Regions from separate parts of the Photobacterium ganghwense genome, predicted to be linked through region 3. Evidence: riboswitches for the same ligand, from Rfam matches in the RefSeq annotation. Region 3 holds a riboswitch; each other region holds the start of a gene.
The links. A riboswitch is a leader RNA that binds a small molecule or an ion and turns the genes downstream of it on or off. The one in region 3 is predicted to bind lysine.
Positions count from the first base shown of each region.

Region 1: another riboswitch for lysine. It lies ahead of FH974_RS24530 (Na+/H+ antiporter NhaC family protein); the one in region 3 lies ahead of FH974_RS04910 (Na+/H+ antiporter NhaC family protein).
Region 2: another riboswitch for lysine. It lies ahead of lysC (lysine-sensitive aspartokinase 3); the one in region 3 lies ahead of FH974_RS04910 (Na+/H+ antiporter NhaC family protein).

Region 1 is NZ_CP071326.1:1,858,287-1,866,219, forward strand. It holds gene FH974_RS24520 (aspartate kinase) at 1-1,402, shown strand, start outside; lysine riboswitch at 1,717-1,886, shown strand; gene FH974_RS24530 (Na+/H+ antiporter NhaC family protein) at 1,971-3,563, shown strand; gene FH974_RS24535 (hypothetical protein) at 3,866-4,282, shown strand; gene FH974_RS24540 (GntP family permease) at 4,430-5,785, opposite strand; gene FH974_RS24545 (acyl CoA:acetate/3-ketoacid CoA transferase) at 6,102-7,691, shown strand; gene FH974_RS24550 (LysR family transcriptional regulator) at 7,795-7,933, shown strand, end outside.
Region 2 is NZ_CP071325.1:290,040-297,972, reverse strand. It holds gene uvrA (excinuclease ABC subunit UvrA) at 1-1,028, shown strand, start outside; gene FH974_RS01470 (PglL family O-oligosaccharyltransferase) at 1,116-2,885, shown strand; gene FH974_RS01465 (pyridoxal-phosphate-dependent aminotransferase family protein) at 3,035-4,153, opposite strand; lysine riboswitch at 4,399-4,591, shown strand; gene lysC (lysine-sensitive aspartokinase 3) at 4,709-6,100, shown strand; gene metH (methionine synthase) at 6,276-7,933, opposite strand, start outside.
Region 3 is NZ_CP071325.1:1,003,537-1,011,469, reverse strand. It holds gene hisB (bifunctional histidinol-phosphatase/imidazoleglycerol-phosphate dehydratase HisB) at 1-347, shown strand, start outside; gene hisH (imidazole glycerol phosphate synthase subunit HisH) at 347-979, shown strand; gene hisA (1-(5-phosphoribosyl)-5-[(5-phosphoribosylamino)methylideneamino]imidazole-4-carboxamide isomerase) at 998-1,732, shown strand; gene hisF (imidazole glycerol phosphate synthase subunit HisF) at 1,750-2,523, shown strand; gene hisIE (bifunctional phosphoribosyl-AMP cyclohydrolase/phosphoribosyl-ATP diphosphatase HisIE) at 2,520-3,146, shown strand; gene FH974_RS04915 (thymidine kinase) at 3,374-3,952, opposite strand; gene FH974_RS04910 (Na+/H+ antiporter NhaC family protein) at 4,182-5,777, opposite strand; lysine riboswitch at 5,876-6,059, opposite strand; gene FH974_RS04905 (DUF3037 domain-containing protein) at 6,400-6,819, shown strand; gene FH974_RS04900 (lytic murein transglycosylase) at 7,194-7,933, opposite strand, start outside.

The sequences.
Region 1 (7,933 bases), on a different replicon from region 3:
TGCTGTGCTCGACAATATTATTTTGCGTCCCTCGCAGCGCTACAACCGAGTATTCGTGGTTTCGGCCTATGCCGGGATCACCAATGATCTGCTGGAATGTAAACGCACCGGCAAGCCGGGCATCTACCAGCTGATCGCCAAACGTTCACCGGACTGGCGCCAGGCCATGAACGATCTGGAGCAGCGCCTGCTGCTGATCAACGACAACCTGTTTGCCGATCCGGTGAACCGTCTTCGGGCAGATAAATTTATCCGCGCCCGGGTTCAGGATGCAAAACAGTGCATCACCAACATCCTGGAAATGTGCGAATTCGGCCAGTTCACGTTGCGCCACTATCTGCCTCAGGTCAGAGAGTTTCTCTCCTCCTTCGGTGAGGCGCACAGCGCCTTCAATACCGCCCTGAAGCTGAAAACGCTGGGTATCAATGCGCGCTTTGTTGACCTGTCCAGCTGGAACAATCAGTACACCGGTGATCTGGATGACGTCATTCGTCAGGCGTTTGCCGATATCGACCTGAGCCAGGAACTGCCTATCGTCACCGGATACGCCTATTGTGACGAAGGACTGATGAAAACGTACGACCGCGGTTACAGCGAGATGACCTTCAGCCGCATCGCGGTGCTGACCGGCGCGCGGCAGGCCATCATCCATAAGGAATATCACCTCAGCAGCGCAGATCCGCGCATCGTGGGGCCAGAGTCGGTTCTGCCTATGGGGGAAACAAACTACGATGTGGCCGATCAGCTCGCGAATCTGGGGATGGAAGCGATCCACCCCAATGCCGCTTCCGGACTTCGCCAGAACAATATCGAGTTGAAAATCAAAAACACCTTTGAGCCAGAGCACACGGGGACGCTGATTTCAAATGCCTTTACTCCCTCGCAGGATCGGGTTGAAATCATTGCCGGGCGTGACAAAGTATTTGCGCTGCATCTGTTTGATCAGGCGATGGTAGGTCACGTTGATAATGTCGGTTACGACATCATGCAACTGATTCGTGAGTCGAGCGTCAACCTGATTGGCAAAGAGATGAACGCCAACTCAATCACCTACTACCTGACCGGTGGTGCCGATAACCTTAATCAGGTGTTATATAAGGCGGAGAAACGGTATCCGAAGGCCGCCATTACCGGGCGACTGGTCGCAATGATTTCTGCCATCGGGGCCAACATAAACACCAATGAGGCACTGCGGCGGGGAATGCAAGCGCTGATGCAGGCAGAATGTTTTCCGATTGCCGCCCACTCATCGGTACGTAACGTCAACGTGCAGTTTGTGGTCGATGACAATGACTACCAGAGTGCCATTTGCACGCTGCATGAGCAGTTCTTCGCCCTGCCTGCAGAGACGCACACCCAGCCGGACTCCCTGGTTGATTGCCAATCGGCCCACGTTGCCTGATACTACTAACGGCATATCAATCAATCAGCATATCAATCAACCAACTAATCAACCAACTGCCGGGACTTTTGCCCCGGCGGTGTTGTCTCTAAACGGTCAGTCGCTTCGCTGTGCTGGATTGAGGTTTGAGAATTCACCGCTCTGTCAGCCGGCGTTTTTTCCGCCACAGCGCTTTGTTCAACAGTTCCTTGATCGAAAGCAATTCATAGTGCTGAATTAATAGTCATTGAAAGTGAATTGTATGCTGACATCGCTAAATAGCCGTATATAATAACATTTGCTGTGGGCAGACCCGTGTCTGCTCGCAGCAACCCTAAATCAGTAGAGGCGCGCTGCCTATCAGTAACCGAGCAGAGGGTGATACCGATGAAGCCGGGGAAAGGAGTCAGCGCCGAAGTGACTGAGTCATCAAACTCAGCCGCTGGGGCTGCGTCGAACAGGCGCAGCACTGCCATAGTTTTTCCTATGGAGCGCTACCTAAGGGGTAACACGTCATGCCTTGGTTGTCGATTTCGTTACATGTCCTTTTGGTAGATCTCCACCTTTAAGTTGTAGGTGAAATGAGATCATGAACCTTGTTCCTTTTGCGGATTCTGCCTGGTCCGTGCTTCCCCCCTTGCTGGCGGTGTTGCTGGCTGTCGTCACCCGACAGGTACTGCTGTCACTGGGTGCAGGTATCGTTGCCGGTGCCCTGATGCTGAACCAATTTTCCCTGTCCCAGACCCTGAACTACCTGTATCAGAAAATAGTGGCTATCTTCTGGAGCGGCGGTGCCCTAAACCACGATAACGTCAACATGCTGATTTTCATGTTGTTGCTCGGTGCACTGATCAGTCTGATGAGTGTGTCCGGTGCCACTCAGGCCTTTGCCGACTGGGCAGCCGTACGGTGCAAGGATCGCCGTAGTGCCAAGTCCCTGACCGGGCTGATGGTTTTCATCTTCTTCATTGATGATTTCTTTCACAGCCTGTCTGTTGGCGCTATCTGCCGACCAGTGACCGACCGGTTTCAGATTTCACGCGCCAAGCTGGCCTACCTGCTGGATTCAACCGCCGCACCAGTGTGCGTCCTGATGCCGATTTCCTCCTGGGGTGCCTACATTATCGCACTGGTCGGCGGTATTCTGGCGGCCCACCAGCTAACGGACCAAAGCCCGATCGCCGCCTTTGTCGAAATGATGCCGATGAATCTGTACGCGGTCTTTACCCTGCTGATGGTGATTTGTGTTATTGCATTCCAGCTGGATATCGGGCCGATGCGAAAGCATGAAGCCCGCGCCCAGCAAGGTCAGCTGTGGGATCACAGTAAAGGCCGTCCGCCGGGTCTGGATATGGAAACACCAGAAACCGCTCAGGGCGGGATGATTGATATGGTGTTGCCGATCCTGACCTTGACCGCTGCAACCGTCTTTTTCATGGTTCAGTCCGGTGCGGATGTGTTGTCCGATAAAGGACAAGCCTTCAGCCTGATCGGCGCGTTTGAAAATACCAACGTTGGCCTGTCGCTGGTATACGGTGCAATCTGCAGCCTGGTGGTCTCGATGGGTCTGGCATTGCGCCTGAAACTGTCGGCAAAAATCTGGTTGAAAGCCGCGCCGCAAGGGATCTCAGCCATGATGCCTGCGATCATTATTCTGCTGTTTGCCTGGACAATCGGCACCGTAGTACGCGACATGCAAACCGGCGTTTACCTCGCGTCACTGTCACAGGGCAGTCTGCCGGTAGAACTGTTGCCAGCCGTCGTCTTCCTGCTGTCATGTGTCATGGCGTTTGCCACCGGCACCAGCTGGGGAACATTTGGCATCATGCTGCCGCTGGCCGGTGACATTGCGGCAGCCAGTGACATCACCATGTTACTGCCGATGCTGTCCGCCGTACTGGCTGGCGCAGTTTTTGGCGATCACAGCTCACCGATTTCCAGCACCAGTATCCTGTCGGCAACGGGTGCCGGTTGTCACCATATGGACCACGTGCTCACTCAGCTACCTTATGCCGGTTCAGTCGCGTTCGGTGCACTGCTCGGCTATCTGGTCATGGGCTTTACCCATTCGTCCTGGCTGGGTGTCGCCGCCAGCAGTGTCTGGTTTGTGGCCTTCTGCCTGTTTGCCCTTCGCCGTCGTCAGAGCGACCCCGAGCTCAGTCTGGCATCGTCTGAAGCTTAACCGGTAAATCCGCCCTCTTCATGCAAAGCCTCCGCACGTTCAAGTGCCGGAGGCTTTTTTCTATTCGCTTTGCTGTCATCGCTTTTTTGCGTGGCTTTTTTGTGTTGGCATTTTTGTTGTGGCTTTCATGCATCAGCGGTGTCTCTTTTCTTGTCCGGGCTAGCCACAGGGCCGCACTATAGTTAAATCTATCACCGTCACTTCGTGATGAGTTGTTATGACAGCTAGGTACCTATTCATAGTCGGTGTCTATGAGCGGTAGGTATCAATGAGTAGTAGGTGTCTATGAGAGGTAGGTGTCTATGAGCGGTAGCATCGCAAGACCTATCCCAGCGATGGCAAGATTCAGGGCGCTGCGGGGCGCTATGATTGCGGTCGGGATGAGTGTGTTTTCCGCAGTGTTTCCGGTGCATGCTGCCCAGAAACTGGATTATGTCAGTGCGGTCACAACACCGGGGACAGGTCGCCTGGTAACCATGGACGATTACTGGCTGCTGGCATTCAGCGATACCTATGACATTCGTCTGCCCGAACACGTCAGTAACGGCGAAAATTTGCAAATTCGTATCCGGGAAGATGGTCAGTGGCACACCGAGAATTTTCGGGTGCAGGCGATCAGTATCCATCACGACTTATGCCGGTTGCACAGCCAGCATCCCAGCCGGGATGGCCGCTTTCCGACAGACGCGATTTACGTGCAGCCCTGCCAGCAAGAATAACGCCCCTGTCAGCAGACCGCATATCGCGGTAAGCGCAGGGGCGTTTCAGTGTGAGAATAGCAGCCAGGTTTTGTGGCTACGCTTAAGTGAATAAGCGTAAGTAACTAGGCTAAAATCACTTGTACATCAATTGATTACAGAGGCTCGCTACACAAGCCCGGTCGTCAGGTGTACCACTATCACCGTAAAGGCAGCCAGCAGTGGAATCGCCATGGTCACCACAGCAATATCCCCGTAGCTTTGGCGGTGCGTCAGACGGCAGACCGCCAGCAGCGTAATGACCGCGCCACAGTGAGGCAACGTATCAAGGCCACCCGCCGCCAACAGCACCACACGGTGCAGCACTTCAGGGTTAATGCCCATGCTCATGAAGTCATTACCCAGCATGGCCAGCACCATCCCGGTACCGCCGGACGATGAGCCGATGATCCCCGCCAGGCTGGTTGAGGTAATCGCCACCTTAAACAGATCCGGAATATCAATCGCCGCAATCCCGGCTTTCACTACCACGAAGGCTGACAGCGCAGTAATCACCGCCCCGTAACCGACTTCCGAAGCCGTGTTAAAAATCGGCAGCAACGAACCCACAGAACCATCAAACACCTGCTTGTTTGGCTCAAACAGATACTGACGAAATGCCGCCAGCATAAAGACGATCGCCACGCCCAAAGCCAGAATCACCGGCCAAGTGCCGTTAATGTTCACCTCCAGCGCCTTGTAGTTATCGACCACTTCCGGTGACTTGAAATACACATTCGTCAGCAGGAAGTTGATGATAAACACCAGCACAATTGGTACCAGCGCCATGATCACCCCCGGCGCAGGATCCGATTCCTTACCCGCAGATTCAGCATCCGACTCTTCCCCATAGCCTTCACCGGCAGCCATTGCTTTACGCGCACGCATTTTGATCCAGAGCGTGCCAAGCACCAGCATCATGGTCGCCGCCAGCAAGCCCAGTACCGGCGCAGCATAAATCGTAGTGCCAAATGGAATGGTCGGCATAGTGTTCAGGTACTGCGGAGTTCCCGGCAATGCCGTCATGGTAAAGGTAAACGCCCCCAGCGTGATAGCTGCAGGCAGCAGACGCTTCGGAATGCCTGCCGCGCGGAAAGTTTCCGCCCCAATGGGATACATGGCAAACACCACCACAAACAGTGACACCCCACCGTATGTCAGCAGGGCTGTCGCCAGCACAACAGACAAAATCGCGTGGCGTGGCCCCAGATTTTTAATGATGAATGCCGACAGAGTACGTGCCGCACCTGAGGCTCCCATCAACTTGCCGAAAATGGCACCGGCAATAAATACAGGGAAATAAAGTTTAATGTAGTTCGCCGCCGCAGGCATGAACACGTTTGAAAGTGCGTAGAGGGAAGGGAAATCACTGGTTAACAACGCCGCCGCCATTGCCAGAATCGGGGCAAGAACCAGAACAGACACACCACGGTAGGCAAAGTACATCAGGCCCACCAGGGTGAGTAAAATTACAGCAACATCCATATTTTTTCTCCGGGTCACGTCATGTGTAACAGGTCATTAACATGCTAGACCGAGCAGCCATGATTGAAAATACCGCTTTTTTCCGTCTCAGCGCCGGACGGACCCAAACTGGGATCCCAGTCAAGGTATTGCCCTATTCCCTGGCAGATTACGAACAGGCAAAAGACATAAAAACCATTTATTATCAGTCAGTTATTTATTTCGCATGACGGTTAACCGACAGATATGAAAATAACAATTTCATCTGTGGATATTAATTCGGCATGAAACACTTCATACACTTTTTTGACAACTTAATCGTGAAAAGGAAGTACGAATGCCAGTCAGCCAACTTACCGCCGAGCAGGCGGCCGCCTGGGTTGAGAACGGACACGCTGTGATGCTGGGAGGATTCATTGGCTCCGTGGTGCCGGAAATGCTTGTTAAAGCACTGGGCGAGCGCTACCGCCATACGGCCAGCCCACAAGGCTTAACGCTGATTTTTGCCGCTGGTCAGGGAGACGGAACAGGGCGTGCCGCCAACCATCTGGCCAAGCCAGGATTGGTGAAACGGGTCATTGGCGGACACTGGGGGCTGGTACCCGAACTTCAGAAAATGGCACTCAGCAACGAAATCGAGGGGTATAACCTGCCTCAGGGTGTGATTTCCCATTTGCTGCGGGATACTGCCGCCGGTAAACCGGGCACACTCACCACCACGGGTCTGGATACTTTTGTCGATCCCCGTCTGGAAGGCGGAAAAATCAATGCGGTGACCACGGAAGATCTGATCAATGTGGTCAATCTTCACGGGGAAGAGTACCTGTTCTACCAGCGCCTGCCAGTTGATATCGCCATCCTTCGCGGCACTACCGCTGACGAAAACGGCAATATCACCATGGAAGACGAGTGTCTGGTGGTTGAAAATCTGGCCGCAGCCCAAGCCGCACGTAATCAGGGCGGCAAAGTGATCGTTCAGGTCAAACATATTGTTCCGGCTGGCACCTTGGATCCGCACAGCATCAAGATCCCGGGGATCTTTGTCGATGCGATCGTCAAGTGCGACGATGAAGGCGATCACATGCAAACTTTCGCCACCGGCTTCAACCCGGCCTTTGTCACCGGCCCCTCTTACCGCCATGCCGCTCCCCGCTCTACAACGGCAGCGGGAGCAACAACACTGGATCCTAAAACCCTGATCGCCCGCCGTGCCGCGATGGAATTACAACCGGGGGCCGTGCTGAACCTCGGAATCGGGGTACCGGAGTACATCGCCACCGTTGCCGGTCAGATTGGTCTGTTGGAGCACCTAACGCTGACGGTCGAGCCCGGCGCGATCGGCGGATTACCGGCCAGCGGACTCGACTTTGGGGCCAGCCACCATCCGGAAGCCATCATTACGCAGGATCAGATGTTTGATTTCTACGACGGCGGAGGCATCGATCAGGCGTTTCTCGGTCTGGCCCAATGCGCGCAAACCGGGGACATCAACGTCTCGCGGTTCGGTGACAAACTGCCCGGCTGCGGCGGGTTTATCAACATCACTCAGCATGCCAAATCGCTCTACTTCTGCGGCACATTCACCGCCAGCGGACTGGCCATTGACGTTGCTAATGGCAAGCTGAAAGTGTTGCAGGAAGGCAAGCTGCACAAATTCGTGTCCGAGGTTGAGCAAATCACCTTCTCCGCCAAGCGGGCCATCGCAACTGGCCAGCCGGTCCGGTACATTACGGAACGGGCCGTTTTCCGGCTGGATCCGACCGGCCTGGTGCTGGAGGAAATTGCCCCGGGCATCGATCTGGAACGTGACATCCTGGCGCAAATGGCGTTCCGCCCGCAGATTGATCCGGCCCTGAAAACCATGCCGATTGACATCTTTCAACCTGAGTTTTCCTTCACACCCGCTGTGAGCTCGACCAAAGGCTGAGCAGGAACTCTGTGAAGCCCACTGCAACTTAGCCCTGCCTTGGTTGTCTGCACCTATTCTCCGGGCATCATACCCCCGGAGAATACTGCAACAAGGATGTCCTATGTCTCAGCACCCGGTCGGTATCAACGCCCGCCAGCAACAACTGGATAAAATTGTCTTTTTCTGCTCAGTCATCCAGCACGGTTCATTTCGTGAGGCGGCTGACGCCTGGGGAATTTCCGCCGCAGCGGCCAGTCGCT
Region 2 (7,933 bases), 710 kb from region 3:
AGATGGATCCGGCCCGCACCGTAAAACTGCTGGGGGCCAGCGGTAACAACCTCAAGCAGGTCGACGCAGAGATTCCGGTCGGTCTGCTGACCTGCGTGACTGGGGTCTCCGGCTCCGGCAAGTCAACCCTGATCAACGACACCTTCTTTAAGATCGCCCACCACCAGCTCAACGGCGCAGCTGGCGGCGATGCGGCTCCTTACCGCGAGATCCGCGATCTGGAGCACTTCGACAAAGTGATCGACATTGATCAGAGCCCGATCGGCCGGACCCCACGCTCCAACCCAGCGACCTACACCGGGATCTTCACTCCGATCCGCGAGCTGTTTTCCGGTACGCAGGAATCCCGCTCCCGCGGCTACAAACCAGGTCGATTCAGCTTTAACGTGAAAGGTGGACGCTGTGAAGCCTGCCAGGGCGACGGGGTGATCAAAGTGGAAATGCACTTCCTGCCGGATGTGTATGTGCCGTGTGATGTCTGTAAGGGCAAGCGCTATAACCGCGAAACCCTGGAAATTCGCTATAAAGGTAAAACCATCGATGAAGTGCTGGAACTCACCGTCGAGGATGCCCGCGAATTTTTTGATGCAGTTCCAGCGATTGCGCGAAAATTACAGACGCTGATCGATGTCGGGTTATCGTATATCCGTCTCGGTCAGGCCGCGACCACCTTATCCGGCGGGGAAGCCCAACGGGTCAAACTGGCACGTGAGCTGTCCAAACGCGATACAGGTAAAACACTGTATATTCTGGATGAGCCGACTACCGGCCTGCATTTCCATGATATTCAGCAGCTGTTGACCGTGTTGCACCGCCTGCGAGATCACGGCAACACCATCGTGGTGATTGAGCACAACCTTGATGTTATTAAAACGGCAGACTGGATCATCGATTTGGGACCAGAAGGCGGCAGTGGCGGCGGTGAAATTATTGCAACCGGGACACCGGAGCAGGTGGCACTGGTTGAAGGCTCGCATACCGCCCGCTTCCTGAAGCCGCTGTTACCGGCACTCACTGCGGCGAGCTGAAGCTGGCCGCTTCCAACATTCAGATAGGACAACCGGGCCCATGATGCCCGGTTTTATTTCTTTCACCCTGTGACAGACGGAACAGCCATGACTGTTTTACATGTAAAAGGCACGCGACTTGCCGAGCAGGGGATCAGCAAACCCATGGTCAAACCGTTTCTGGCCTCACTGGGCTTCCTGTTCCTGCTGGCCATGCATTATTTTCAGCACAACCCGGGCGGTGCTGGCCTGAACTTGCCATTCAATGCGATGAGCTGGATCCCGTTCAGCTTTGCTATCGCCTTCGGCCTGCTGGAAATCTGTCGCCAGCGGGTATGGCGCTATTCCCGCCTAACCCTGGTGCTGTTCGTCTGCTGTTTGCTGCTGACTATTCCGGTGCTGTTTCCGCAGGCCAATAGCGCTACTGCCCTGCCTCGTCTGATTGGCTTATGGGCCGGCTTTTTGTTTTTTGTCGGCCTGCAGCAGTTTGCGTTTTCCCATAAACAGCGGCAGCGTCTGCTGTGGCTGATTTTGCTGGGCGTTTGGCTCGAAGCGGGCTTTGGCTGGGTACAGTTTTTGTGGCTGGAGCCGGGCAACCCGATCGGCTACAACACGCTAGAAAACCGCCCGTACGGTATTTTTCAGCAACCCAATGTGATGGCCAGTTTTCTGGCAACCGGCTTGGTGCTCTCGGCTTATCTGCTGGCAAGGCTGCCTATGTATCGGGGGAAATGGTCCTGGCTGCAGCTGATCTTGCTACTGACGCCGGTGGTTACCCTACCTATCCTGGTGGTACTCAGTTCCCGCACCGGCTGGCTGGGAGCCGCCGTGGGTGTGGTGCTGATGATTCCTTACCTGCGCCGGTTTGCCGCCAAAGCCCAGTGGCGAATGTGGCTGCTGATGGTGGTAATGGGACTGAGTGTTTCCTGGCAGGTAAACCAGCACACCGGCTGGGCCCCCAAGGAAGAACGCCTCAGCCTGATCAGCCCGCGTGCCATGCACATTCCTCAGGCCGTGAATATGTTCCTGGCCAAACCGCTGTCAGGCTATGGCTATGGCCGGTTCGAAACCAGTTATGTGACCCAAACAGCGCAGTGGCACCATCAGGACCCGAGCAAGCCCTATGGTATGCCTTCGCTGGATCACCCGCATAATGAACTGGCTTACTGGGCTGCAGAAGGGGGCATCCTGCCGTTACTGGGACTGTTGCTGGCCGCCGCCGCCGTCTTTCTGAAAATCCGCAAAGCCCGGGCTGGCACCCAATTAGCACTGGTTGGCCTGTTCTTGCCGATTACCCTGCATACCCAGCTGGAGTATCCGTTTTACCACTCCCTACCGCACTGGGTGATGTTCATTATCCTGATCTACTGGGTGGACAATCTGACCGCCAAATACTACCGCCGTCAGGTGGAGTATGTGCTGTCCATTCGGGGACTGGTTCTGATCCTGCCGGTGCTCACCACTGGTTTCATGACCACTACCCTGTACTCGGGCCATCAATTAACCCAGTTTGAGACCCGCCAACCGGCCAATATTGACTACCTGCTGAAGGTCAACAATCCATGGGCCTGGCAGGATCGATTTGAGTGGGATCTGCACGTCACCCAGCTGCAGGTTGGGATTACCACCGCCAACCCGGCACTGATTCAGACGTATATTGCATGGGCTCGCCAAAAAGCCCTGATCTGGCCACGCCCCACGCTGTACCAAAACCTGATTGCTGCGTACCAGCATCTCGGTGAAACCGCGCTGGCCGAGCAGGTACAACAGGAAGCCCGCTACCTGTTCCCAGGGCAGATTTTTGCGCCAGCCGCTAAAGCGGAACCTGTCACATCGGGTGCGGTCGTCCTGACGGCTCCCCCCGCAGTCACTGACTAGGTGCCCCCGGAGCAAGCATCCGCTCCATAGGACACAGCCATAAAAAACGGCTACCGTAAGGTAGCCGTTTTGGTCTCGACCTGCCTGTTCCGGGCAGCGCCTGCCCGAACAGTAGCAAAACGAAAGAGCCTGACTGAACAGGCCGACACTTATTTCAGGGTTGACTCCAGCGCTTTCAGGCACAGCGCAACGTTCTCGCTGCGTGCAGCATAGCCCATCAGGCCAATCCGCCAGGCTTTGCCCGCCAGCGCACCCAGTCCGGCACCAATTTCCAGGTTATAACGCTCCAGCAGGGTTTTACGCACCTGCGCATCATCTACCCCGGCAGGAATATGCACCGCATTCAATTGTGGTAAGCGGTACGCCTCATCAACCACAAACTCGATACCCAGTTGTTCCAACCCTTCACGCAATTCCAGATGGACGTCGCGGTGACGCTGCCAGGCATTTTCCAGCCCTTCATTTTTCAGCAGCACCAACGCTTCATGCAGGGCATACAGGCTGTTCACCGGTGCTGTATGGTGGTAACTGCGTTTACCTTCGCCGCTCCAGTAGCCCAGAACCAGGCTTTGATCGAGAAACCAGCTTTGTACTTTGCTTTGACGGCTCTGAATTTTCTCCACCGCACGCGGAGAGAACGTCAGAGGCGACAGACCAGGAACACAAGACAGGCATTTCTGGCTGCCGGAGTACACCGCATCCAGTTGCCATTCGTCCACCAGCAGCGGTACGCCACCCAGCGAGGTCACCGCATCCACGATAGTCAGACAATCGTGCTGACGTGCCAGCTTAGCGATTGCCTCGGCATCAGTCAGCGCACCGGTCGACGTTTCAGCGTGGACAAACGCGACAATCTTCGCATCCGGGTGTGCCTCAAGGACTTCAGCCACTGACTGCGGATCAACCGGTTCACCCCAGGCGTTGTCCACCATCACCGCAACACCGCCGCAGCGTTCCACGTTTTCACGCATCCGGTCACCAAACACACCGTTGCGGCAGACAATCACTTTGTCGCCCGGCTCAACCAGGTTCACAAAGCAAGCCTCCATCCCGGCACTGCCCGGCGCAGAGACCGCTATCGTGAACGGGTTAGTTGTCTGGAAAGCATATTGCAGCAGCTGTTTTAGCTCATCCATCATCCCGATGAACAGCGGATCCAGGTGACCGATGGTCGGACGACTCAGGGCCTGTAACACCTGCGGATAAATATCTGATGGACCCGGTCCCATGAGTGTACGCTGTGGCGGATAAAAACTACCAATTGTCATTATTATTTCTCCCTGATGGTAAGGCCTGTTGGTGTAAGGTACGTACTGACTATATCAGGTCTGATCACAAGTTGCGTCTCTTGTGACAGCGCTGTTTTTGCCCCCTGCGATTCCTCCGTCCGGGAAAGACAAAAAATTTGCAATTATTTTGCATATTCTGCCCCGCCATGATTGACAAAAGACTCTCAAATCCGCTTCAATAGAGCACGTTTTTTGTTCATCCTGAGATGCACCTTATCTCAGGGGCAGACAGAAGAGGAGCGTTACCCAGGTATCTAGGATTGCGGGGCCCCACCCCAAGGCAGTCTGGAGAGGGGGAGTAGCGCCGAGATATGTTGTGACAGGGGGCATGGCATATCGGCTTGGAAGGTTGAATCCTTCTGGCTGTCACCTTTCCAGACGATATAGGTAGTGGAAAGGTGGGGAGCTTCTGGTTGTTGTACCTGACTACATCCTACCTTATTGCTCTCCTGACATTTGCGTCGGGATCTTGATCCCGGGTCATTCCCCCTAAATTTAAGAACGTTTTTACACTTCTGATTGGGAGACCTTGTTTTGAGCTTTGTAAATACTAACTTTACTGTTCCTCCACCAATTACTGTAGCGAAATTTGGCGGCACCAGTGTAGCCGATCATGCCGCCATGAGTCGAAGCGCAACGATTATCAAGGACAACCCAGCTGCTAAAGTGGTATTAATCAGTGCGTGTTCCGGCGTAACCAATCTGCTGGTTGAATTAGCAAATGGAATTGCCGACAACGAGCAGCGCTCACAACGGCTACAACAACTTCGAACGATTCACCAATCGATCATTGATCAGTTGACTCACCCGGAAGCGGTAGCAGCTGAGATCGACCAACTTCTGACAGACGTTGAAGCCCTGGCCAAACAAACTGCCAGCGCCCCTTCCGTGCAACTGACCGATCAGCTGGTCGCCCACGGCGAATTACTGTCGACTTTTCTTTTTACCCAAATTCTTAACGAAATGGGGGCTAAAGCTACCCGTTTTGATATTCGCCCGGTAATGCGTACCGATAGCCAGTTCGGCAAAGCCGTACCGGATGTGGATGCAATTCGCCAGTTGGCCAGTGAGCAACTGCAACCGCTGCTCCAGTCTGATCAAATTATTGTCTCTCAGGGCTTTATCGGTTCTGATGAAACCGGCCAGACAACGACGCTGGGCCGTGGCGGCAGTGATTACAGTGCAGCACTGGTTGCCGAAGCCATCAGTGCAGAAATTCTGGAGATCTGGACCGACGTTCCGGGGATGTACAGCACCGATCCGCGTATTACAGCCAACGCCATGCCAATCCAGGAAATCAGCTTCAGCGAAGCCTCTGAGATGGCTAACTTCGGGGCAAAAATTCTGCACCCGTCGACGTTGCTGCCAGCCATCCGCCAGCAAATTCCGGTGTTCATCGGTTCATCAAAAGCACCGGAGCAAGGTGGAACCTGGATTCGCCAGCACGTGGCCCAGCCACCAAAATTCCGGGCACTGGCCCTGCGCTGCAACCAGACCCTGGTCACCCTGACCAGCCTGAATATGTTCCATGCCTATGGCTTCCTGTCAGAAGTCTTCCGCATCCTTGGTGAACATAAGGTGTCTGTTGATCTGATCACAACGTCTGAAGTCAGCGTTTCACTGACCCTGGATCAGACTAACACCGGCGGCGGAGCACCAAGCCTGCCAGCCGCAGCAACAGAGGCTCTCAGCAAGCTGTGCCGTGTGGAAGTAGAACAGGATCTGTGCCTGGTTGCACTTATCGGCAACAAACTGGGCGAAGCCCCGGGAGCCGCCACTCAGGTCTTTGGCAAGCTGGACAACTACAGTCCGCGCATGATCTGCTTTGGCGCCAGTCCGCACAACCTGTGTTTCCTGGTCAAAACCAGCGAATCGCGCGAAGTGGTTAAAACCCTCCACGCTGCCCTGTTTGAGGCCGCGAAGTAACCCAAGTCCGGGACACAAAAAAGGCGCTCATGATGAGCGCCTTTTTCATATCAGTGTATGATTGTTGCCGTGTCAGTGTTCCCGATGGGTGTCACCTGTAAAAAACAGGCCCCGCAGCTGTGGCATCCGGGGCCTTTGAGTCATTACGCCTTTAATACATTACGCCTTTGCTGCATTACAATGACAGGTTCGGCCCCAGCCATTTTTCCGCTTCAACCAGATCCCAGCCTTTGCGCTCGGCATAGCTATCACGCTGATCTTCCTGAATTTGTGCCACAGCAAAATAGCGTGAGTCCGGATGCGAGAAGTACCAGCCTGAGACCGACGCTCCCGGCCACATAGCATAGCTGGTGGTGAGTGACATCCCAATGGCCTCTTCGACATTGAGCATCTCCCACAAGGTGCCTTTCTCGGTATGTTCCGGACACGCCGGGTAGCCGGGTGCCGGACGGATCCCCTGATATTTCTCACGAATGAGTTCGTCATTCGACAGCGCTTCGTCCGGCGAGTATCCCCAAATCTCTTTACGCACCTGCTCATGCAGATACTCGGCAAACGCTTCAGCCAAACGGTCAGCCACCGCTTGTACCATGATGGCATTGTAATCATCACCCAGGGCTTTAAATTTATCGGCCAACTCTCGCTCTCCGATGCCGCCGGTAACCGCAAACGCGCCAATCCAGTCCGGCTTCCCGCTGTCCTTCGGTGCAATGTAATCCGACAGACAGTAGTTATAGCCTTTCGGTTTCTCCGTCTGCTGGCGCAGGTTATACAGCACATGCGCTACCTGGCTGCGGGACTCATCGGTATAGACCTCAATGTCATCCCCTGTACTGTTCGCCGGGAACAAGGCACACATGCCCTGGGCCTTCATCAGACCTTCCCGCTCGATGCGATCCAGCCACTCGTTCGCATCCTGGAACAAACGGCGGGCTTCTTCTCCCACTTCCTCATGATCCAGAATGGCCGGGTACTTGCCCATCAGCGACCAGGTCATGAAAAACGGGGTCCAGTCGATATAGTTGCGCAGGATGCTGACATCGAAATCATCAAACACATGAGTACCGGGCTTCGCCGGTACCGGCGGCGTATAGGTTGCCCAGTCAATCGCGACCTTATTGGCTCTGGCCCTCTCCAGCGAGACCGGTTTGGTTCGAGGCTGTTTACGGCTGTGCTGATCCCGGACCCGCTCATAGTCGACATCCAGTTTCTCCACAAACGCCGGACGCAGTTCGTCCGACAGCAACGAGGTACAAACCCCCACCGCCCGCGACGCATTGTTAACATACACCACCGGATGGCGGTAATTCTGCTCAATTTTCACTGCGGTATGCGCCTTTGAGGTTGTCGCACCGCCAATCAACAGCGGCAGTTCAAAGCCCTGGCGCTCCATTTCCTTGGCAACATGCACCATCTCATCCAGCGACGGAGTAATGAGTCCGGACAGACCGACGATATCGACGTTTTCTTCCCGCGCGACCTTAAGGATCTGCTCACACGACACCATGACCCCGAGGTCGATAATGTCGTAGTTATTACATTGCAGAACGACCCCGACAATGTTTTTGCCAATATCGTGGACATCCCCTTTGACCGTCGCCAGCAGAATCTTGCCGTTTGAGCGGCCACTCTGTTTCTCAGCATCAATGAACGGTTCCAGGTAGGCCACGGCCTGTTTCATCACCCGGGCAGACTTCACCACCTGGGGCAGAAACATCTTGCCCTCACCAAACAGGTCACCGACCACATTCATGCCGTCCATCAACGGCCCTTCGATCACTTCCAGCGGCCTGCTGGCGTTCACTCGAGCGTCTTCAGTATCCTCGACAATGA
Region 3 (7,933 bases):
AAGCGCTGAAAAAAGCACTGGGCGACAAACGCGGGATTGGTCGCTTTGGCTTCAGCCTGCCGATGGATGAGTGTCTGGCACAATGCGCGTTAGACTTATCCGGCCGACCGTACCTGAAATTCGAAGCAACCTTCAGCCGCGATAAAGTCGGCGATCTGTCCACGGAAATGGTATCCCACTTTTTCCGCTCGCTGACCGATACGCTGGCCTGCACCCTGCACCTGTCGTCGGAAGGCAATAACGACCACCACATTGTGGAGAGCCTGTTTAAAGCATTTGGCCGTACTCTGCGCCAGGCCATTCGGGTGGAAGGTAATGAGCTGCCCAGCAGCAAAGGAGTGCTGTAATGACAGGGAAAAACCAACAAGTCGTCATTATTGATACCGGATGTGCCAATGTGTCATCAGTGCGCTTTGCCATTGAACGCCTCGGTTATACCGTCACTGTCAGCAAAGATCCTGACGTCGTGCTTGCTGCCGACAAACTGTTTCTTCCCGGAGTGGGAACAGCCAGCGAAGCCATGAAAAACCTGCGCGAGCGTGATTTGATCGAGCTGGTCAAACAAGTCGACAAGCCGCTGCTGGGCATTTGCCTCGGGATGCAGCTGCTGGGAGAAGTGTCTGAAGAACAAGGCCAGAACGGCAAAGAGCTGGTGCCATGTCTGGGGCTGTGTGAAGCCCCGGTCAGAAAAATGGAAACCGGTGCGTTGCCGCTGCCTCACATGGGCTGGAATACGATTTCCCCGGAAGCCGACCACCCGCTGTTTAAAGACATTCCGGATGGCAGCTACTTTTACTTCGTGCACAGCTACGCCATGCCAGTGTTTGAGCAACCGGGAGGGCGCACAATTGCCCGTTGCGAATATGGCCAGCCGTTCACTGCGGCAGTGCAAAGCGGCAATTATTACGGGGTCCAGTTCCATCCGGAACGATCCAGTAAGGCCGGTGCACAACTGATTAAAAACTTTCTTGAAATGTAAGGGCGACAAGGACTGGTTATGATTATTCCCGCATTAGATTTGATTGAAGGCCAGGTAGTCCGCCTGTTTCAGGGGGACTATGGCAAAGCAACTGAATACAAGGTCAATCCCGCAGAACAATTTCAGGCTTACTACCAGGCTGGTGCCACCTGGCTGCACCTCGTGGATTTGACCGGAGCCAAAGATACCTCTGCCCGACAGCTCAACCTCATCCAACAACTGCTGGCCAGCACCCCGGCCAATATTCAGATTGGCGGTGGCGTCCGGACCGAACAGGACGTGGCCAATCTGCTTGCGGCCGGTGCCCAACGCGTGGTTATCGGTTCAACGGCAGTCAAGCAACCAGAGCTGGTCAAAGGCTGGATCGAAACCTACGGCCCGGAACGCATTGTTCTGGCGCTGGATGTAAACATTGACCACAACGGCCAGCGCAACGTTGCGGTATCTGGCTGGCAGGAAGATTCCGGCGTGACGATTGAAGCACTTCTGGAAGACTTCCTGACTGTCGGCCTGAAACATGTCCTGTGCACGGATATTTCCCGCGATGGCACGCTGGCAGGCTCCAATGTCGAGCTATACCGGGATCTGTGCACGAGTTACCCGGATATCCGGTTCCAGTCATCCGGCGGAATCGGCTCGCTGGACGACATTGCCGCGCTGAAAGGCACCGGGGTTGCCGGGGTCATCGTCGGCCGGGCACTGCTGGATGGCAAATTCACCGCCGAGCAGGCTTTCGCCTGTTGGAATGACTAGATCGGGGAGAGACAGAAATGCTGGCAAAACGAATTATTCCTTGTCTAGACGTGCGTGACGGCCAAGTGGTCAAAGGCGTGCAGTTTCGCAATCACGAAATCATCGGCGATATCGTACCGTTAGCCAAACGCTATGCCGAAGAAGGTGCCGATGAGTTGGTGTTTTATGATATTACCGCGTCCAGTGATGGCCGGGTGGTAGATAAAAGCTGGGTTGCCCGGGTAGCAGAAGTGATTGATATTCCCTTCTGTGTCGCCGGAGGCATTAAATCGGCCGAAGACGCCAGCCGGATTTTGCAATACGGCGCAGACAAAGTCTCGATTAACTCACCGGCGCTGGCCAACCCGCAACTGATCACCGATCTGGCCGATAAATTCGGGGTGCAATGCATTGTGGTCGGGATTGATTCCTACTTTGATGCCACTACCGGAAAGTACCAGGTGTACCAGTTCACCGGTGATGAAAGCCGTACTCAGGCGACGCAATGGGAAACGAAGGACTGGGTACAGGAAGTTCAGCGACGCGGTGCCGGAGAAATTGTCCTGAATATGATGAATCAGGACGGCGTTCGCAACGGCTACGATCTGACCCAGCTGAACATGGTCCGTGAAGTGTGCCACGTTCCACTTATCGCATCCGGCGGGGCCGGTGAGATGATCCACTTTGCCGATGCTTTCAAACAGGCGAATGTCGACGGCGCTCTGGCGGCTTCGGTCTTCCACAAGCAAATCATCAATATCGGCGAATTAAAGCAATACCTGAAACAGAATAACGTGGAGGTCCGGGTATGAGTCTGAGCAGTAAAATTAACTGGGAAAAAGTCAACGGCCTGATCCCGGCGATCATCCAGGATCACACCAGCGGTCAGGTGCTGATGCTGGGCTACATGAACGACGAAGCGCTAACCAAAACGCTGGCGTCCAATCAGGTAACGTTCTGGTCACGGTCGAAAAATCGCCTGTGGACCAAAGGAGAAACGTCCGGCAATGCGCTGAATCTGAAAAGTATCCGCCTCGATTGCGATCAGGATACGCTGTTGATACAGGTCGCGCCGGTTGGGCCAACCTGCCACCTGGGCACCACCACCTGTTTTGATACCGATGCATCTGGTGAAGAACAGACTGAACAACCGGCTCTGGTGTTTCTTCATCAACTTGAGCAGGTCCTGGCTGCTCGTAAAGGTGCCGATCCTGAGTCGTCCTACACTGCCAGCCTCTACGCGCGTGGCACCAAGCGGATTTCGCAGAAGGTGGGAGAAGAAGGTGTTGAAGTCGCGCTTGCGGCAACGTCGGGTGACAAGGCGGAGCTAGTGAATGAGTCGGCCGATCTGATTTACCACCTACTGGTGTTACTTCAGGATCAGGGGCTGTCACTGGCAGATATTACCCAGCGTCTTCAAGAGCGTCATAAATAACCGCACTGCTATTGAAGCCAAACATATAAACCTAGCGCTTAAACACAGCGGTTAAATAAAGCAATTAAATAAACCGTTTAAAGAGTACCTAAGCAAATCGAAAAAAAACAAAAGCCCGGCTCTACAGGCCGGGCTTTATTATTCATTCATGCGTCCACCATGCCGGACAAAGCTATGCTGAAAAAACCAACTTCAGCGGACATATCCGACACAGCGCAAGGGCAGCGTTATTTTTCGAGCGCGTCTTTGTAGTGAGTACGACACACCGAGACATAACGTTCATTGCCGCCAATCACGACCTGATCACCATCAGCAATTGCATTGCCGTGCTCATCCTGACGAATCACCATATTGGCTTTACGGCCGCAGTGGCAGATTGTTTTGAGTTCAACCAGTTTGTCAGCCCAGGCCAGCAGATAGCGGCTGCCCTCAAACAATTCACCGCGGAAATCTGTCCGTAAGCCATAGCACAGCACCGGAATATGCAGCTTATCGACCACTTCTGTCAGTTGGTAAACCTGCTCTTTCGTCAAAAACTGACATTCATCAACCAGCACACAATCCAGTTTCTGCGTCGTATTCATATCCTGCAAACGCGCATACAGATCGTCCGTCACGGAAAATAGCTCAGCATCTTCCTGCAGACCAATACGTGAACTGACTTTCCCCTTCCCGTAACGGTCGTCAATTGCCGCAGTAAAAATAACCGGCGTCATCCCACGCTCACGGTAATTAAACGATGACTGCAACAAGGTGGTAGATTTACCCGCATTCATTGCCGAGTAATAGAAGTACATCTGAGCCATTAAGTAAGCTTCTCTGATTATCTTTAGAATGGTAAGAAAAAACTGGCGAGATGCTACAGAAATCCCAGCCAAATTAAAAGGAGCTCTGTCACCCGTTGCCCGATCGCTTGTATCATCCGGATCAGAGCAACTGCCGCAAACCGCCAAAAAGAAAGCCTGCACATGGCAGGCTTTTCATTACAGTATCAGGACTTAGCGTTCAAGCTTAACGCTGAACCTAAGAGATTGTTCAGGCTTTCGCGGCCAACTCACTAGGACGGCGAGACAACCAGGACAGGATCGCACACACCACCACAAACATAACAGTTGCGCTCATGAACGACACCGCCAGTGAGCTGGTGAAACCCAGTACCAGGAAACCCACTGTCGATACCACAGCGACAGCCAGCGCATACGGCAGCTGCGTTGACACGTGGTCAATGTGATGACAACGCGCACCAGTAGACGACAGAATAGTGGTATCTGAAATCGGTGAACAGTGATCACCAAACACCGAGCCTGCCAGTACAGCACCCAGCATCGGCAGCATCAGCATAATGTCAGTTGCCGCAGCCAGATCACCGGCGATTGGTAGCATGATACCGAATGTTCCCCAAGAGGTACCGGTTGAGAACGCCATCAGCCCTGCCAGCAGGAACAGGATCGCAGGCAGGAACATCGGATTGATGCTGCCTTCAACCAGGGTCGACAGGTATTTACCGGTCGCCATATCGCTGATCACACTACCAATGCTCCAGGCGAACAGCAGGATCAAAATCGCACCAAACATTGACTTAGCACCAATCCACAGTGTGGAAACTACTTCACTGGCAGGAATACGCTGACGCAGCACTGGAATCATGGCAGCCGCCAGGCCGATTAGCCCACCGTATACCAGAGAGGCACCCACATCGGTATTTTCAAACGCGCCCAGAACATCAAAGGCTTTACCGTCTGCCAGCAGCGTCTGATACCCAGTGAAAATCATAAAGAAGAACGTTGCCACGATCAGAGCCACAATCGGCATCACCAGATCGCCTACGCGGCCGTGCTCACTTTCCTGAATTTCCAGTTCATCGTTCAGGTCTTTCGCCAGGGTGTCATCATCCCCTTCATCAAAGCCGCGGCAATGGCTGGCTTCCAGCTCGTGTTTTTTCATTGAGCCGATATCCAGCTGGAACCAGGCAACAACAAATACCATCAGCAGGGCGAAAATCGCATAGAAGTTCATCGGGGCCAGTTGCAGGAATGCCCCCAGAGGTGTGTATTCAGTGACACCGTGTGTCACCAGAATGCCGCCGATAAGCGTGATAATGTACGCCCCCCAGCTAGAGGCCGGCATCAGCACACACATTGGCGCAGCAGTTGAATCAAGAATATAAGCCAGCTTGGCACGGGACACATAAAAACGGTCCGTGACCGGGCGAGAAATTGAACCGACAGCCAGGCTATTAAAATAGTCGTCTACAAAAATGAATACGCCCAGAAATGCAGCCAGTAGTTTTGCGCCACGCTTACTTTTAATTTTCGTTTGTGCCCACTCAGCGAACGCACGGGTTCCCCCGGACAGGGTCAGCAAAGCGGTAGTCATGCCCAGCAACACCAGAAACGCGACAATGCTCATATTCCAGGTGTTAATGCCGCCGTCCTCAATGAATAATCCCTTTACAGTGTTGCCGATATATCCGGCCATTCCCGTAACGGAATAATCATTTAGCAATAAGGCACCAAGCAGAATACCTACGCCCAGAGACAACAAGACGCGACGCGTCGCAATAGCCAGGCCCAGTGCCACCAGCGGGGGCAACACAGACACAGCGGAGTGTGAAAAATCTACAATATTCATGATCTCTACTACAACCGATCTTGGTTGGAGATCTACTGCTGGCCACGTCTTAAAAACGTGAAAAATGAGTGAAAGAAAGAGAGGTGCCCCTTTTCCGACTCCACAGTAGCGCTCCATAGTTAATGTAATTATATACTATGGCAGTGTTGCCTCTATTCGATGACAACCCCAGCGAGCAGGCATGATGACCCTCTCTCACTTCGGCACCGGCTCCTTTTGCAAGCCCTCATCGGAATCACCCTCCGACTTGCTACTGATAGACGATGCGCCTCTACCCTTGGTCAAGGTATAGTCGATTCTACGGCTTTAAGATCTGATTGCAACAACTTGAAGTGAAAAAATTAACATTAATAGTGAATAGTCTTGCCTGAGTGATTAAAAAACCACCACCCCAGGCAAACCGATATTAAGCCAGCTTATATGAAACTCATTCCGTTTTATTAAATTGGTCACTTATCCCCGGCCACAATGTTAATTCCTGTCGCTGTTAATCCCATTATTAAGAATGGTTAATTACTTAAGTTAACATGCCGATAATAAGCCCCAAATTATTTATATTCAGGCTCATAATAACCATTTTAGTTATTGCAATTATTGATTTAAGACTGCTAATATTATTTTCATAGTATTACTCCAACAGGAAATAAAAATGTCTGATGCAATGAAAGTGCTATTAAACCTCCGAAGCCTGCGTGCCCTATCTCGTGAATATTCTCTGGAGCAACTTCAGGAAGCGCTGGAAAAGCTTCAAACAGTCGTTACTGAGCGTGAAGAAGCAGAAGCTGAAGAGCGTGCAAAAGAAGAAGAACGCATGGAGAAACTGACTCAATACCGTGACATGCTAATTGCTGACGGTATCGATCCAGAAGAACTGCTTGCCGCTATCAGCAAAGCACCTAAAAAACGCGCTCAGCGTCCAGCGAAATACCGTTTCATTGATGAAAACGGTGATGAGAAAACCTGGACAGGCCAAGGCCGTACACCAAGCGCACTGAAAAAAGCGCTGGATGAAGGTAAATCTCTGGAAGATTTTGAGATCTAATCTCCTACCTCTGAATCTTATAAAAACCCGGTTTTATACCGGGTTTTTTCTCACCCGAAACACAACCATAAGCTATTGAAAATAAATAAAATAATAAAATCCGGATTACTTATAGAGTATTTACTTTACCTTGAGATGTCCCGCTGAAAGATTTTCATTTATTCATAATTTATAGTTACCATCACATTTTTGCTTATTTCAACTCGCCACTGTCACTATTCTAAATACCCGTCACTGAATATAGCGCTATCGCGTTATTCGATGCTTCATCGGCCAAAGATAATGGAAATATTTTGCTTGTGGTCTGTCCGCTGAAATGTACAAAAAAGCCAGACGTTAAAGTCTGGCTTTCCATTCATTTCACCAAGCAATATTTAGCGAATACTGTCTGCCAGATAACTCACAGCCAATGCAAAATAGTGAGACCGATTCCATTTTAATAGTGACTGATAATTGCCATACACCAAATATGCCCTTCCGTGATTATCATCAGGTTGAATAAGCCATGCATCAATCGCAGTATCTGGTAAATTCTGCCCATTCATACGGCGTACACCCAACTTCTGCCACTCAGACAACGAACGGCCTTTCTCTGGCTGAACACCCAGCAATGTGGCATCAATGTTATCCGGAATCGAAACTTGTCGGCCCCAGGTATATTCATCATTCCAGCCGGCTTCATGCAGATAATTCGCCGCAGAAGCAAAAACATCGTCTTTGGTTTGCCAGATATCCGCCTTGCCGTCATTATTTCCGTCACGGGCATAAGCCAGGAAAGAAGTTGGCATGAACTGAGGTTGTCCCATTGCCCCGGCCCAGGATCCTTTCATTTCTTTGGCGGTAATATGGCCGGCATCGATAATTTCCAGCGCCGCCATCACCTGATTACGGAAAAAGGCTTCACGACGACCTTCATAAGCCAGCGTCGTTAACGCTTCAACCACATTGTAATTGCCCGTCAGGCGACCGAAATTACTTTCAACACCCCACAGGGCAACCACAAACCGCGGCTGGACACCATATTGCTGACCAATTCGATCCAGCACCGCTTTATGCTCCTGATAAAGCTGGTTCGCTTGTTTCTTTTTCCATTCCGGAACGGCACGCGGCAGGT